2 regions of the Hoeflea sp. EC-HK425 genome follow, and region 1 is predicted to be linked to the other one. Evidence: predicted binding sites of a transcription regulator. Region 1 holds the regulator's gene; the other holds the start of a gene.
The links. The regulator PhoB, encoded in region 1, activates phosphate uptake and scavenging genes when phosphate is short. The targets are predictions, from matches to a motif close to TGTCATNNANCTGTCAT.
Positions count from the first base shown of each region.

Region 2: SPHINGO391_RS05680 (inorganic phosphate transporter) is a predicted target of PhoB. The motif match lies at 2,352-2,368, and genes of this name have one in related genera.

Region 1 covers NZ_LR701572.1:3,348,822-3,356,655, forward strand. Annotated here, with positions in the region: gene SPHINGO391_RS18855 (aspartate aminotransferase family protein) at 1-598, opposite strand, end outside; gene SPHINGO391_RS18860 (GcrA family cell cycle regulator) at 1,072-1,599, shown strand; gene phoB (phosphate regulon transcriptional regulator PhoB) at 1,705-2,388, opposite strand; gene phoU (phosphate signaling complex protein PhoU) at 2,418-3,140, opposite strand; gene pstB (phosphate ABC transporter ATP-binding protein PstB) at 3,187-4,002, opposite strand; gene pstA (phosphate ABC transporter permease PstA) at 4,070-5,425, opposite strand; gene pstC (phosphate ABC transporter permease subunit PstC) at 5,422-6,882, opposite strand; gene SPHINGO391_RS18890 (substrate-binding domain-containing protein) at 6,949-7,834, opposite strand, start outside.
Region 2 covers NZ_LR701572.1:591,366-599,199, forward strand. Annotated here, with positions in the region: gene SPHINGO391_RS05675 (EAL domain-containing protein) at 1-709, shown strand, start outside; gene SPHINGO391_RS05680 (inorganic phosphate transporter) at 806-2,302, opposite strand; gene SPHINGO391_RS05685 (spermidine synthase) at 2,598-3,320, shown strand; gene SPHINGO391_RS05690 (hypothetical protein) at 3,344-3,523, opposite strand; gene SPHINGO391_RS05695 (YdcH family protein) at 3,547-3,744, opposite strand; gene SPHINGO391_RS05700 (LysR substrate-binding domain-containing protein) at 3,816-4,778, shown strand; gene SPHINGO391_RS05705 (bifunctional diguanylate cyclase/phosphodiesterase) at 4,919-7,036, shown strand; gene SPHINGO391_RS05710 (AzlC family ABC transporter permease) at 7,161-7,834, shown strand, end outside.

The sequences.
Region 1 (7,834 bases):
GCATGCATTCATTGGGCAGCGGACGGATACCGCCCTCGCCCTGCACCGGCTCGACCAGAATGGCGGCTGTTTCACTGGTAATCGCCGCCTTCAGCGCCTCATGATCGCCAAATGGAACCTGATCAAAGCCTTCAACCTTCGGCCCGAAGCCTTCGAGGTACTTTGGCTGGCCTCCGGCGGCAATCGTCGCCAGGGTCCGGCCGTGAAAGGCGCCCTCGATGGTGACTATGCGATAGCGCTCGGGCTGGCCATTGACGAAGAAATGACGCCGCGCGGTCTTGATGGCACACTCCAGCGCCTCGGCACCGGAATTGGTGAAGAAGACCTTGTCGGCAAAGGTCACTTCGGTCAGCCGTTGGGCGAGGCGGGACTGATCGGGGATCTCGTGCACATTGGATAGGTGCCAGAGACGATCGGCCTGGGCCTTGAGCGCCCCAACAAGATGCGGATGGGTGTGGCCAAGGGAATTGACCGCTATGCCGGCGGCAAAATCGAGATACCGCTCGCCCTCGGGTGTTTCCAGCCAGACGCCATGTCCGCGCTCGAACACGATCGGAACGCGGTTGTAAGTGTCATAAAGCGGCTTGGCTTCAGCCATGGCGCTTCTCTCCCCCTTCGAGAACGGACAATACGGCACCGCCCTTGCCTTGCGACCGCTACGGCGAGACAAGGCAGGGCATGCCGGAAAACCAAAATGCCGCCCTTTCCGGGGCGGCGTGGGCACTATTTACAATTAGGGCATGCCTGTCAATGAGACAGCAGGCGCGGCTCGGGCCACGGCGATCGCTCCGGTCATTCGCCCAAGCAGCCGGGGATATCACCCCCAAGTCAACGCTGAATGGTGAGAATTGATACCCACCTCCTAAGTTGGGGAAAACCGCAAAAAGGAATCAGCATGATTCGGCTGACTCTTGTCACGGAGTCCGCCGACCACTAAGTTGAAGGCATGAAATAGACGTTCGCGGCGGACACTATTCACCTCACTGTAACCGAGCGTTCGAGTTCCGGTCTTCCGGGGCGACGGTGAGGGATTCTGCCATCCCGGGATACGGGATACGGGGAGAGTATTGCATGAACTGGACTGATGAACGGGTTGAAAGACTCAAGAAACTCTGGGCGGACGGGCTCAGTGCCAGCCAAATCGCGGCTCAGCTGGGCGGCGTCAGCCGCAACGCGGTGATCGGCAAGGTGCACAGGCTCAACCTGCCCGGTCGCGCCAAGAGCGGCGGGCAGGCATCGGTGCGCACCAAGCGCACGACCGCGGCGCCGCGCGCACCGAATTATGCCGGGCGGACAGCAAGCCAGACGACAACCAGAACCGTCAGCCGATCGAGTGGCGGCGCAGCCCTGAAGCAGGATCTGGATGTCGTTGCATCGGAAGAGATCGACACCCGTCCGATGGAGGATGTGGTGGTGCCGATTTCGCGCCGGCTCTCGCTGGTGGAGCTTTCCGAGCGCACCTGCAAATGGCCGGTCGGTGATCCGCTGCAGGAAGGTTTTCACTTCTGCGGCAATGATTCCGGCGATTCCTCGCCCTATTGCGGCTATCACGCCAAGATGGCCTTCCAGCCGTCGAGCGAGCGCAAGCGCGCCCGCTGAATTGATATGCCTCTCACAGGCAAAAGGTTTGGATTACGAAAAAGCCCGGGTTGAAGCCGGGCTTTTTCGTTGGAGCTCTTGTCTGAGATGGCGGTAAATCCCGCGTCAGCCCTCGATCGAGTAGCCCGCGCCGCGAACGGTGCGGATGGTGTCGCGCATGCCGGAGAGATTGACCGCCTTGCGCAACCGGCCGACATGCACGTCGACCGTGCGCTCGTCGACATAGACATCATGACCCCAGACACCATCGAGAAGCTGGGCGCGGGAATAAACCCGGCCGGGTGAACTCATCAGGTATTCGAGAAGCCTGAACTCGGTCGGCCCCAGCTTGATGTCCCGGCCACGGCGCTTGACCCGGTGGGTTTCGCGATCGAGTTCGATATCGCCGACCTTGAGCAGGCTGGAAATGACTTCCGGACGGGCGCGGCGCAGCATGGCCCTGACACGGGCCAGCAGTTCGGGCGTCGAGAACGGCTTGACGACGAAATCGTCCGCACCCGTGGCCAGGCCACGAACCCTCTCGCTCTCCTCGCCACGTGCGGTGAGCATGATGATCGGCAACCGTTCGGTTTCGGGCCGGGCGCGCAGACGGCGGCACAACTCGATGCCGGAGATGCCCGGCAGCATCCAGTCGAGGATCAGCAGATCCGGAACCCGCTCCTGAAGTGCAATTTCAGCCTCGTCACCGCGCAGCACGGTGTCGACCTCGTAGCCTTCAGCTTCCAGATTGTAGCGAAGCAGCACCGAAAGTGCCTCTTCGTCCTCAACCACAGTAATACGTGGACTCATCGCCATGGGTCATGCACTCCGTAGCGCTCTCAGTCCGAACCCGGTGCGGGCGCGACCATGGTGGCGGTATCATCGTCCTTCGGCCGTTCGGCTGCCAGCTGCTCGCCGGTGGCCACGTAATAGACCGTCTCGGCGATATTGGTGGCGTGATCGCCGATCCGCTCAATGTTCTTGGCGCAGAAAAGCAGGTGGGTGCAGGCAGTGATGTTGCGCGGATCTTCCATCATGTAGGTCAGAAGTTCGCGGAACAGCGAAGTGTAGATCGCGTCGATCTCCTCGTCACGCTCGCGGATCGAATTGGCGAGATCGGGCGAACGGGTTGCAAAGGCGTCCAGCACTTCCTTGAGCTGAGTCAGAGCCAGTTCGGCCAGATGCTCGAGGCCGCGGACCAGCTTGCGCGGCTGGGCCATGGTGTGAACGGCGATCACCCGCTTGGCGATGTTCTTGCCCAGATCGCCGACCCGCTCAAGATCGGAGGCGATCCGGATCGAGCCGATGATCTCACGCAGATCCGAGGCCATCGGCTGGCGCTTGGCAATTACCAGAACTGCCTTGTCGTAGATTTCACGCTCGCCATTGTCGAGCAGCAGATCTTCGGAGATGACGCGCTGGGCTGAGCCGGTATCGGCATTGACCAGGGCCGCGACGGCGTCGGCAACCATGCGCTCGGCAATGCCGCCCATTTCCGACAGCCGGCGCGTCAGGAAACGAAGGTCATCATCATAAGAAGTGACTGTGTGTGCTTCGGGCATGGTTTGATCCTTCAATCCTGTAATCGTGACGCAAAAGGCAGTCGCATTAGCCGAAGCGGCCGGTGATGTAGTCCTGGGTCAGCTTGTTGTCGGGATTGGTGAACATCTTGTCGGTATCACCTTCCTCGACAAGATAGCCCAGATGGAACATCGCCGTGCGTTGCGATACACGGGCAGCCTGCTGCATCGAGTGGGTCACGATCACGATGGTGTAATTGACGCGAAGCTCGTCGATCAGTTCCTCGACCTTTGCGGTGGCGATCGGGTCGAGCGCCGAGCACGGCTCGTCCATCAGAATGACTTCAGGGCTTACGGCGATGGCGCGTGCGATGCAAAGCCGCTGCTGCTGGCCGCCCGACAGACCGGTGCCCGGCTCCTGCAGACGATCCTTGACCTCGTTGAAAAGGCCGGCCTTGATCAGGCTGCGCTCGACAACTTCGTCCATCTCCACGCGGGTCGAAACCTGGCCGTGAATGCGCGGTCCGTAAACGATGTTTTCGTAAATGGACTTGGGAAACGGGTTGGGCTTCTGAAAGACCATGCCGACGCGTGCCCGCAATTCCACGACATCGATCATCGGGGCGTAGATGTTTTCGCCGTCCAGCGTGACTTCGCCGTTGACCCGGCAGATATCGATCGTGTCATTCATCCGGTTAAGACAGCGCAGAAAAGTCGACTTGCCGCAGCCAGAGGGTCCGATGAGCGCCGTCACGCTGTTCTTGCGGACATCGAGATTGACATCAAAAAGCGCCTGCTTTTCGCCGTAGAAGACGCTGACGTCGGTGCCGCGCATCTTGATCGCGGATTCCTCGATGGCAGCATCAACCGCTTTTTCAGTCGCCGCTTCAGACATGATGTTCATCTCCGTCTTCCCTTCAACAGTTTCAGTATACTCAGGGCTTGGTTGATTCAAAGGTGACAGCCGGGTCCTACCAGCGGCGCTCAAAGCGTCGGCGCAACAGGATGGCGATGGCGTTCATGACGAGCAGGAAGATCAGCAGGACAATGATCGCGCCCGATGCCCGCTCGATAAAGGCCGGGTCGCCCCGCTGGGTCCAATTGTAAACCTGGACCGGCAGTGCGGCAGCCGGGTCGAAAAAGCCTTCGGGCGGCGCAGCAGGATACTCACGCACGAATGCCACCATGCCGATCAACAGCAATGGTGCCGTTTCACCCAGTGCCTGGGCCAGACCGATGATTGCTCCGGTCAGGATGCCGGGAGCCGCGAGCGGCAGCACATGGTGGAAAATGGCCTGCATTTTCGAAGCGCCAATTCCGAGCGCCGCGTCACGGATCGATGGTGGGACTGCCTTGAGTGCGGCGCGCGTGGCAATGATGATGGTGGGCAGCGTCATCAACGTCAGCACCAGAGCACCGACAATCGGAGCGGACTGCGGCAGGCCGACGAAATTGATAAACAGTGCCAGACCCAGAATACCGAACACGATAGAAGGCACAGCAGCGAGGTTTGCAATGTTGACTTCAATAAGGTCAGTCCACCGATTCTGCGGCGCAAACTCTTCAAGATAGATCGAGGCTGCGACACCGATTGGCAGCGACAAGGCCAACACTATCATCATCATGTAGGCAGATCCGAGAATGGCAACGCCGAGGCCAGCTGCTTCCGGCCGGGTGTCAGAGGCGTCAGGCGCGGTGAAGAAAGCCCAGTTGAAGCGAAGGTCCAGAATTCCGGCTTCCTTCAGCCTGTCGGCAAGAACCAGCTGCTCGGGCGAAATGTTGCGGTCGAGTGCCGCGCTTTCCATGGTCACCCTGCCCTTGAAGTAGCCGTCGATACGACCGGACGCGAGGAGATCGAAGGAAATCGTTTCGCCTATCTGGTCGGGGTTGGCCAGAATGAAGCGGCGCAGTTCAGCCGGGGCTTCCCCCGAAATGAGCGCAGCCGCTTCATTCGGGTTGACGCCTTCGGCCGCAAATCCGCGTTTGTCTAGCATGTCCTGCACAGCAGTCTTGATCAGAGGCTGGATCGTGAAAGTCGTGATCTTCTGCAGATCCTCTGGCGCGCGGTTGCCATTCTTGTCCAGCTTTGCAGGATCAAGATAAACGTCCAGGGCGATATAGGTCTGGTTGAAGGACGACAGACCGTTCGACAGGATCGATGCCATCAGTCCTACAAGCGCGAAAATACCAATTGCAACGGCCGCAAGGCCCATCATCCGGAAGCGCTTCTCCGCCGCATTGCGTTTGCGGGTACGCTCTCCAACATTCAAAAGCGAGCGTCCGGTGGTGCCAGCCCCGGCGGAATGATCGGCGGTGATTTCGGTCATTCGTATTGCTCCCGGTATTTGCGCACAATGTAGAGCGCCAGAACATTCAGGCCGAGCGTGAAGACGAACAGGGTCAGGCCAAGCGCGAAGGCCACAAGGGTCTCGGGGCTGGCAAACTCGGTGTCTCCGGTCAACTGGCTCACGATTTTCACGGTGACGGTTGTCATTGCCTCAAAGGGATTGAGGTCAAGGCGAGCCGCAGCCCCTGCCCCCATGACGACGATCATGGTTTCGCCGATGGCGCGGCTGGCAGCCAGCAGGAAAGCCCCGACAATTCCCGGAAGAGCGGCAGGGAGGATAACCTGCTTGATGGTTTCCGACTGGGTAGCGCCGAGGCCATAGGAACCATCGCGCATCGCTTGCGGCACAGCATTGATAATATCATCGGACAATGACGAGATGAACGGGATCAGCATGATGCCCATCACAAGGCCGGCGGTCATCACCGATGCTGACGACGTTCCAAGGCCCAGCGGCTGGGCTATCCAGTCGCGAAGAAACGGGCCGACTGTTATGAGCGCAAACAAACCATAGACGATCGTTGGGATACCGGCGAGCACCTCGATGGCGGGCTTGGCGAAGCTGCGCAACGCACGTCCGGAATATTCGGCAAGATAGATCGCGATCATCAGGCCTATCGGGACGGCCACGAGGAGGGCGACGAAGGATACGTAGAGCGTACCCCAGAGCAAAGGCAGAAACCCGAAATCGGAGCCACCGCGAAACTGCGGATTCCAGACAGTCGAGAAGTAGAATTCGCTCGCCGGGTAGAGCTGGAAGAACTGCAATGATTCAAACAGCAGCGATGCCACGATCCCGACAGTGGTCAGGATAGCCACCAAAGAGGAGCCCATCAGAAGCGCCTTGATAAAGGTCTCTGTGATGTTGCGGGCGCGCATTTTGGGCGTGATACGTGACCAGGCCCAGAAAGCGAAAGCCAGAGCGACGACGATCACGGCGACGTTTCGAACCGAAGAGGCGATGCTGTCGAACTCGCGGTAGGACTTGGCCGCTTCAAAAACGGCAGGGGCCACGTCGGAGCCAAGCGCCACACCGACTTCGGCAAGCCGAGAGCGGACATTGGTCAGGTCGGCCCGCATGTCCACCAGCTCGCTTTCAGAAACATCTCCTTGAGCGAGGATCAATCCCAAACCATCGGAAATCCGACGTACATCGACCATCACCAGGCTCTTGGCACCGCCTTCCGGAACCACCGAGTCAGGGATTTTGGCGCTGATGCTGCTCTCGATGACGATGGGCTGCAGAAACAGCCATGCGGCCATCAAGAAAAGCGCGGGCACGGCAGTAAAAAGTGCGACCGATTCTCCGTAATAACCTGGAAGAGAATGGAGCTTCACCCCCTCCCGCTTTGCGGCCTGCAAAGCGCGCCGCCTACCCAGAACATACCCGATCGCGGCGAGTATGAGCACGATGATTGCGATGGTGCCTGGAGTCATTTCGAAGTCGCCCTGTTCGCGAGGAAGGGCGGCGCACCAGGCGCCGCCCTCTTGGCGTCAAACGGATCAGTTCAGCGCGCCCATCGGGGTACGGCTCTTCACCATTTCCTGCGTCTTGGCGAGCTCCGGATCGGAAACCAGACCGTAGGCAGCGAGCGGGCCGTCGGGGCCAGCGATTTCGTCAGAGACGAAGAACTCGACATATTCCTGGAGACCAGGGATCACGTCCAGATGTGCGTTCTTGACGTAGAAGTAGAGCGGACGCGAAACCGGATATTCACCCGAAGCGATCGACTCGACCGAAGGAACAACGCCACCCATGGTGCCGACGCGGATCTTGTCGGTGTTGTTCTGATAGAAGGACAGGCCGAAAACGCCGATGCCGTTCTTGTTGGCGTCAACACGAGCCAGCGTCTCGGTGTAGTCGCCGTCGATGTCGATCGAGACGCCATCGGTGCGGAGAGCCATGCAGGCGTCGTCCACGTCTTCGGCACCAGCGGCCTTGTGGGCCTCAGCAGCGCCGTTTTCTTCGCAACCAGCGATGATGACCTTCTCGTCGAAGACTTCGCGGGTGCCGTGCTTGGTGCCGGGAACGAATGCCAGGATTTCCTGAGCCGGAAGATCGGCGCGGATTTCGTTCCAGGACTTGTAAGGGTTGTCGACCAGCTGGCCGTCCTTCAGGACCTTGGCAGCAAGTGCATTGTGCCAGTCCGAAGGGGTGAACGCGTACTCAGGACCATTGATGTCCGAGGCGAACACGATGCCATCGTAACCAATGCGGACCTCCTGGATCTCGGTCACGCCGTTGGAGGCGCAAAGGTCGATGTCGGACTGCTTGATGCGCGACGAAGAGTTGGCAATGTCGATGGTGTTTTCGCCAACACCTTCGCAAAGCTTCTTGCGGCCTGCGCCCGAACCGCCGGATTCAACAACCGGGGTCGGAAACTCGAAG
Region 2 (7,834 bases), 2.8 Mb from region 1:
CGGGCAACAGTGCGGGCGATTGGAGATCCTGGCAAGGTTGAGGGCGCGCGATGGCCGTATTGTCGGCCCGGATGGGTTCATTCCTGCCGCTGAACGCTTCGGGATGGCTCCGGTCCTCGACAGATGGATCTTCCGGAAAGCGCTTGCGGACCACGGTCCTCTGCTCAAGAAGCTGGATCTGAAAATCGGATTCAATCTGTCGGCTCAGACCCTGAGCGACCCAAGCCTCTGGTCCTTCATTCACGATGCCGCTCGTGAACATGGGACCGAGTTGTCACAGATCGCGTTCGAAATTACCGAAACGGCTGCTGTCACCAGTTTCGAGACCGCAAGCCGTTTTGTTCGCAGGGCGCGAGACCACGGATGCATGGTCTCGCTTGACGATTTTGGCTCGGGACTTTGCTCGTTCGACTATCTGCGCCGGTTTCCCATCAATTGCATCAAGATCGATGGCGCATTCGTTGAAAAAATTGTCGACAGCACCGTCGACAGGGCGATCATTGCCGCCGTCGTGGAGCTGGCCAGAAACCTTGGTTTTAATGTCGTGGCCGAGAAAATCGAGAATGAGGACATCATCACGCAGTTGCGCAAGCTGGGTGTGACACATGGCCAGGGCTTCCATCTGCATCGCCCGGAACCGCTGGACGACTATGTGACGCGTCGTTTGGGCTCGACGGAGCGACTGCAACAAGAAAGAAGGATCGCCTGAAGCCTTCGCACAGGCTTTCGGTTCAAGACGGGCGCCGACACGCGCGCACCGGCCGTTCTGTGCTGTCCGAGCCTGTTTGCCGGCCGCGGGGGTGTCTCAGACCAGCACAGCCCGCAACACCACGAAGATCACGCCAGACAGCACCGCGGCAGCCGGCACGGTGATCACCCAGGCGGCGATGATCTGCAGGAAGTGGGAGCGGCGGACGAGCTTGCGGCGGCGCTGATCGGCGAGGCGGGTGTTGCCGGCTTCGTCGCCGGACTTGTTGATCTTGTGACGGGCGACATAATCGGCCCTGCGGGTCGATTTCTCGGTGTACCATTCGCGGAAAAAGCCGACGCCGAAGACGGCGCCGACGGCGATATGGGTGGAGCTGACCGGAAGGCCGAGCCAGGAGGCGATGATCACGGTGATTGCCGCCGACAGCGCCACGCAATAGGCGCGCATGGGGTTGAGCTTGGTGATCTGGTTGCCGACCATGCGGATCAGCTTCGGGCCAAACAGCAACAGCCCGAGCGAGATGCCGACGGCGCCAACCGCCATCACCCAGAGCGGGATCACCACCTTGGGCGCGACTTCGCCAAGTTCGGCGGTGTGCACGATCGCGGCCAGTGGACCAACCGCATTGGCCACGTCATTGGCGCCGTGGGCGAAGGAGAGCAGGGCTGCCGAGAAGATCAGCGGCAGGCCGAAGAGTTTGCGCAGGGACTGGTTGCGGTTTTCCAGACCTTGGGCCTGGCGCGCAATCAGCGGTCTCGCGCCGAGCCAGCTCAGCACCGCAACGCCAAGCCCGATCAGCAGCGCCATTTCGAACGGGATGGCAACCAGTTTCTTGACGCCCTTGAGCGCCAGATAGGTGGCAAAGACGCCGGACATGACAGCAATCAGCACCGGCACCCAACGCCGGGCGGCGGCGATCTTGTCGTCCTGGTAGATGATGGCGGTCTTGATGAAGGCGAGGAAGGCGGCGGCGATCAGGCCACCCATGAAGGGCGAGATCACCCAGCTTGCGGCAATCGAGGCCATGGTCGGCCAGTTGACGGCGTCGACGCCGGCGGCGGCAATGCCCGCGCCCATGACGCCGCCGACAATCGAGTGGGTGGTGGAAACCGGCGCGCCGAGCCAGGTGGCGAGATGGATCCACATGGCGGCCGAAACAAGGGCCGCCATCATCGCGGAGATGAAGACGTTGGGATCGGAGACCGCGACCGGGTCGATGATGCCCTTGGAAATGGTCGAGACCACGTCGCCGCCGGCAATCAGCGCGCCGGCGCTTTCGAAGACCGCCGCAATGGCCAGCGCCACGCCGAGTGTCATCGCCTGTGATCCGACCGCCGGACCGACATTGTTGGCCACGTCATTGGCGCCGATGTTGAGCGCCATGTAGGCGCCGATCATGGCGGCGGCGATGATGGTCACCGCGCCGGGATGGCCGGTGACGAAGACCGCGGCAATGATGGCGCACAGGAAGATGAAGACGATCGCAAGACCCGGCGTGACGAAGCCGCGATTGAGAAGGCCGGTGGCCTCCTCCATCGTCGCGAACTTGTCGAGATCCTTGTCGAGGGTGGGCTTGCGGTAGGTGTCAGCCATGCGAGGTGATGCTTCCCGTTTTCCGGTGCGGATCCGGCGTCGGCCGAATGTGACAGTTCTGTGACTGCCGTCGATGAAGGTCCCGGCGGGTTCCGTCAAGCCGCAGCCCGGGCGTTTCAACGGATATTCATGCTTTTTGCCGATTTGAAGGCCGGCTTGGTGCTGTTTCTAGCGGCTGACGCCGATCTGCGTGCAGACGGCACTTCTTGTTATCCGCAACCAAAGCGCCGATAAGTCCCGGGCGATTGCTTTCGCATCGGTTGCCATGATCATCTGCCTTGGGCGAGGAGACACCATGTCCAGACTGTTCGAAGAACTCGACTACCGTCCGACGCCGATCGGGGCACTGGTGCTCAGGCGCAGGCACGAGGCGCGGCTCGGGGTCGACGTTCTCGAGATCAAGCTCGGCGACGAGCATCTGATGTCGGACCTGTTTACCGCGTCCGAGATTGCGTTGGCTCAACTGGGGCTGGCGGCCTGCGAAGGCGAGGGGCTCGACGTGGTGGTCGGCGGGTTGGGGCTTGGTTACACCGCCAGGGCGGCGCTCGACGAGCCGCGGACGGGATCCCTGATCGTCGTCGAATATCTCGAGGCGGTGATCGACTGGCACCAGACCGGCCTGCTGCCACTCGGACCCGAGCTTGTCGCCGATCCGCGCTGCCGGCTGGTGGAGGGGGATTTCTTCGCGATGGCCCGCAGCGAAGCCGGGTTCGACCCGGAGGCTCCGGGCCGCCTGTTTGACGCGATCCTGCTCGACATCGACCATTCCCCGGATGCGTTGCTTGATGCGCGCAGCGAGAGCTTCTACCAGCCCGAGGGCCTTCACAAGCTTGCCGCGCATCTCAAACCCGGCGGGATGTTCGGCCTGTGGTCGGACGAGCGGACCGACGATGCGTTTACCGGCCGGCTCTCAGCCGTGTTTGCACACGCCTGGGCCGAACCGGTGACATTTCACAATCCGTTGCAAGACAAGCCATTCACTCAGACGGTCTATCTGGCGCGCAAATCATCAGGCTGAAAAACCTGGCATGCCTGCCCAAGCTAGTTTGGGCTCATCGCCTCGCGCACCTTCTCGCGGGCTTCGGCGACGGCGCGGACCAGTTCGCTGGAAGCCTTGCCGCGTTTCTGGACAAGATAGGCGTCCATGCGCGCTTCGAGATCCCTCAGCCTTTCGGTTTTTTCGTCAGATTTCGAGTGAGAATCGTCCCACATGAGAAACATTGGTTTCCTCCGGTTGAATTGAATTACGACTGGGATGACATCTGGCGGCGGGAGCCCACCAGGATGCGTTCGTAACGGCTGATCTGATCGCGAAGCTTCAGGCGCATCTTCTTGAGGATCTTGACGCGGATGGTGTCGGGCCTGGGGCGTGAATGTTCAGCGTCAATCTTGGCCTCAAGAATTCCGTGCCTGGTGCGCAGTGCATTCAGTCGTGCGATCATGAACTTCTCCTGTGCTTGGTTACAACACCAAGATGGGAAGGATCGCTTGATAGTTCAAATCGATTGTTTATATGTCACTCATAGATTTTCTCTATGAGGTTGCCTTGTCCTATCGCCCCAGCCATCGCCAGCTGCAGTATTTTGTCGCCGTCGCACAGAAGGGGCACTTCCTCGAGGCCGCCCGGGCCTGCAATGCCTCGCAACCGACGCTTTCAACGCAGCTCAAGCTTCTCGAAGACCAGCTCGGCGTGGTTCTGATCGAGCGGGGCGGCGCAACAGCGGTTCCGACCGCGGCGGGCGCCCGGCTTCTGCCGCTTGCCAGGACGATCCTGTCCGGTCTCGACGAGTTCGTCGAAATGGCCAGCGTGGATGCGGACAATCTCGGCGGGCTGGTCCGGCTCGGCGTTGCGCCGACATTCGGACCTTATTTCCTGCCGCATTACCTGCCGCAACTTCACAGGCTGTATCCGGCACTGGAGATCTATATCCGCGAGGATCGCCCGAACACTCTCGAGAGTGACCTGAGAGACGGCAAGCTCGACTGCATCATGACGCCGATGCCGCTTGCCACCGAGGGGTTTGATGCGATGCCGTTCTGCGTCGAGAAGATCTTCCTCGGTGTTCCGAACGAACACCCGATCGCCGATCGCCGGAGCATCGGTACCACGGACCTTGCTGGCGAGAAGCTGCTGACCCTCGGCCGGGGCCACCGGCTGTTCGAGCAGGTGTTGAGGCTGTGTGATGTCAGCGGGGCGCAGATGCGAAGCGACTATGAGGGAACAAGCCTCGATGCCCTGCGCCAGATGGTGTCTATTGGAATGGGGCTTTCGCTGTTCCCGAGCGCCTATGTCAGTTCCGAATTCGAGCGTGAAACAGGGATCACACTCTTCGAATTGTCCGATCTGCCGCTTGACCGGCAGATCGGCCTGGCCTGGCGCAGAAATTCTGTCCGGTCGGATCATTTCCGGCTCTTGTGCGAAGAAGCGCGGAAAGCTGTTTCCATGATGTCCGTCAAAGGGATGACAACCGCCTGACCACGGTCTGGCAGCAAAGGTTAACATCCGACTGCGAAGTGTTTCAGTAAGCGCTTAAGTGGGACTTAAGCCGGCTCGTGCTGGTATCGCCGGAAAACGGACAGTGGCCAAATGGCCCCAAGCGGCGAAGACAGATCTCCATGATGATGATTCTCGACTGCGTGGTCGACAAGCACAATATCTGGCTGGTTGTTGTGGCGGCCATCGTTTGCGCAGCGGGCTCCTGGGCAATCATCTGCCTGTTCGAGCGGGCGTCACGCACAACCGGGATGCAGCGGGCGGGATGGCATTTTCTGACCGCCGTGGCGGCCGGCGCAGCGATCTGGTGTACCCACTTCATTGCCATGCTGGCCTATCAGCCTGGCGCGCCGGTGTCTTTCGATCCGCTGATGACAATCATCTCGCTGCTTGTCGCCATAGTCGGGGCTGGGTCGGGCTTTCTCTTGGCGGCCAGCGGCACAAGGCGTCATGCGCCGGCACTTGGCGGTGCAATGGTCGGCATGGCGATCGCGGTGATGCATTACACCGGGATGATGGCGTACCGGGTACAGGGCATCATAACCTGGGACAAGGCCTATCTGCTTGCGTCGATTGTTCTTTCGGTCGGCCTGTCGGCGGCGGCAGTTCATGTCGCCTTGCGAAGATCCATGCGGTTGAGCAGGTCTGTGTCCGCCGCGGTTCTCTTCCTTGCGATCGTCAGCCTTCATTTCACCGGAATGACGGCGTTCAGGGTAACGCCGCTACTTGTCGACAATTCCTTCTCCAACCCGGCAGCCATGCAGGCACTGGCTCTGGCGGTGGCGATCGTGGCGCTGGTCATTGTCGGTGCGGGTCTGGCCAGCTACATGATTGATGACAGTGCCCGCACGGAATCGCTCGACCAGTTGCGCCACATGGCGCTCAATGACAGCCTGACCGGCCTGCCCAATCGTGCAAGCTTCGCCGACCGGCTCGATCACGAGATCGACATTGCAAAGGAGACCAACGGCAAGGTGGCGCTGATCGGCATCGATCTCGACCGCTTCAAGGAGGTCAATGACCTGCGTGGCCATGGTGTCGGCGACATGCTTTTGCGCAGTCTGGGAAAACGGCTGATGGAGCTCTCGCGCGAAGGCGAGTTCGTAGCGCGGACCGGCGGCGACGAGTTCACCGCGATCCAACGCTATGTCGACCAGGCCCAGCTTGAGGATTTTCTGGCGCGGCTGAAGGCAGCCCTCTTCGAGCCGGTCAAGGTGCTTGATCTTGAAATCACGCCGGGGGCCAGTCTCGGTGTGGCGCTCTATCCGGACAATGCAGCCACCCAGGAAAGCCTGATCAACAATGCCGATCTGGCCATGTATCGGGCCAAGGCCGATCTCGCTCACCATGTCTGCTACTATGACCAGTCCATGGATGACGTGGTCCGGGCCCGCCGCTGCCTGGTCAATGACCTGCGCGCGGCAATCGACAACAATCAGCTTGCCGTTCATTACCAGGTGCAGACCTCGGTCTCGACAAACCAGATCCGCGGTTTTGAGGCTCTGCTGCGCTGGAACCACCCGGAGCACGGTTTTATTCCGCCTTCCCAGTTCATTCCGCTCGCCGAGGAAAACGGGTTGATCGTGCAACTGGGGGAATGGGTGCTCAGGCAGGCCTGCACGGATGCTGCCTCCTGGACGCCGCCTTACAAGGTGGCGGTCAATCTGTCTCCGGCCCAGTTTGCCCATGCCGACCTTCACAAGCTGATCATTGAAGTTCTGATGTCGACGGGCCTGGCAGCCAACCGGCTCGAACTGGAACTGACCGAATCGACCATCTTCCAGGACAAGGAACGGTCGTTCAGCGTGCTGCGGCAGATCAAGGCGCTGGGCGTCAACATCGCGCTTGACGATTTCGGTACCGGCTATTCGTCACTCGAGATGCTGCGGTCCTTCCCTTTCGACAAGATCAAGCTCGACCGCTCTTTCATCAACGAGGCCGAGGACAGTCTTCAGGCCAAATCGATCATCCGGGCTGTGCTGACGCTTGGAAAGAGCCTTGAGATCCCGATCCTCGCCGAAGGCATCGAGACGGAGGGTCAATTGTCGTTGCTCGGTGAAGAGGGATGCGATGAGGCACAGGGGTTTCTGCTGGGAAGGCCGATTCCGATCGGCATGCTGGTTGAAAGCGGCCGTATCAGCCTGAACGCTGAAGCCGCCTCTGGACAGGGACCGCGGGTCAAAACCTCCATCCGATCAGAGCCCGGCGATGGTGAAGTGCCTGTGACCCTTTCGGCCTGATCGAGCGGAGGTTTGCTGGTCCCGGCGGTCTGGCGCATCAGCCCTGTTCAAGTTTCACATCAAACCTATTGAATTGACCGGTCAGTATCCCTGACCTATCGAGGGGATACAGGAGAGTCTTTCCATGTCCCCAACCCGGTCGGAGTTTTTTCAGGGCGTTCGCGCCAGCCTGCCTATTGTTGCCGCAGCCGCGCCGTTCGGCATGCTGTTCGGTGCACTGGCCGTCGACAACGGTCTGACGGTGGGCGAGGCGGTGCTGATGAGTGCGACCGTGTTCGCCGGGGCCAGCCAGATGGTCGGTCTCGAACTGTTCGGCGCCAACATAGCTCCCTGGATCGTGGTGCTGTCGGTGTTTGCGGTCAATTTCCGCCACGTGCTCTACTCGGCTGCGCTCGGCCGGCGGATCGGGTTGTTCAAGCCGTGGCAGAAGCCGATCGCATTCTTCTTTCTCACCGACCCCCAGTATGCAGCGTCCGAGGCGCGGGCTGACCGGAAACTCGCCCTGACCATGAGCTGGTATATGGGCATGGCCTTGCCGGTCTATGTGCTCTGGATTGCCGAGGCCTATATCGGCGGCGTGTTCGGCAGCCTGATCACCGACCCGGGGGCTCTCGGCATCGATTTCCTGCTGCCGATCTACTTCCTCGGGTTGGTTCTGGGTTTCCGGGCGCGGCCCAACTGGCTGCCGGTGGTGATTGCCTCCGGGCTGGGGTCGATCCTTGCCTTCTACACGGTCGGCTCCCCCTGGCATGTTAGTCTCGGGGCGCTGGCAGGGGTGGCCGTCGCCATGCTGCTGCC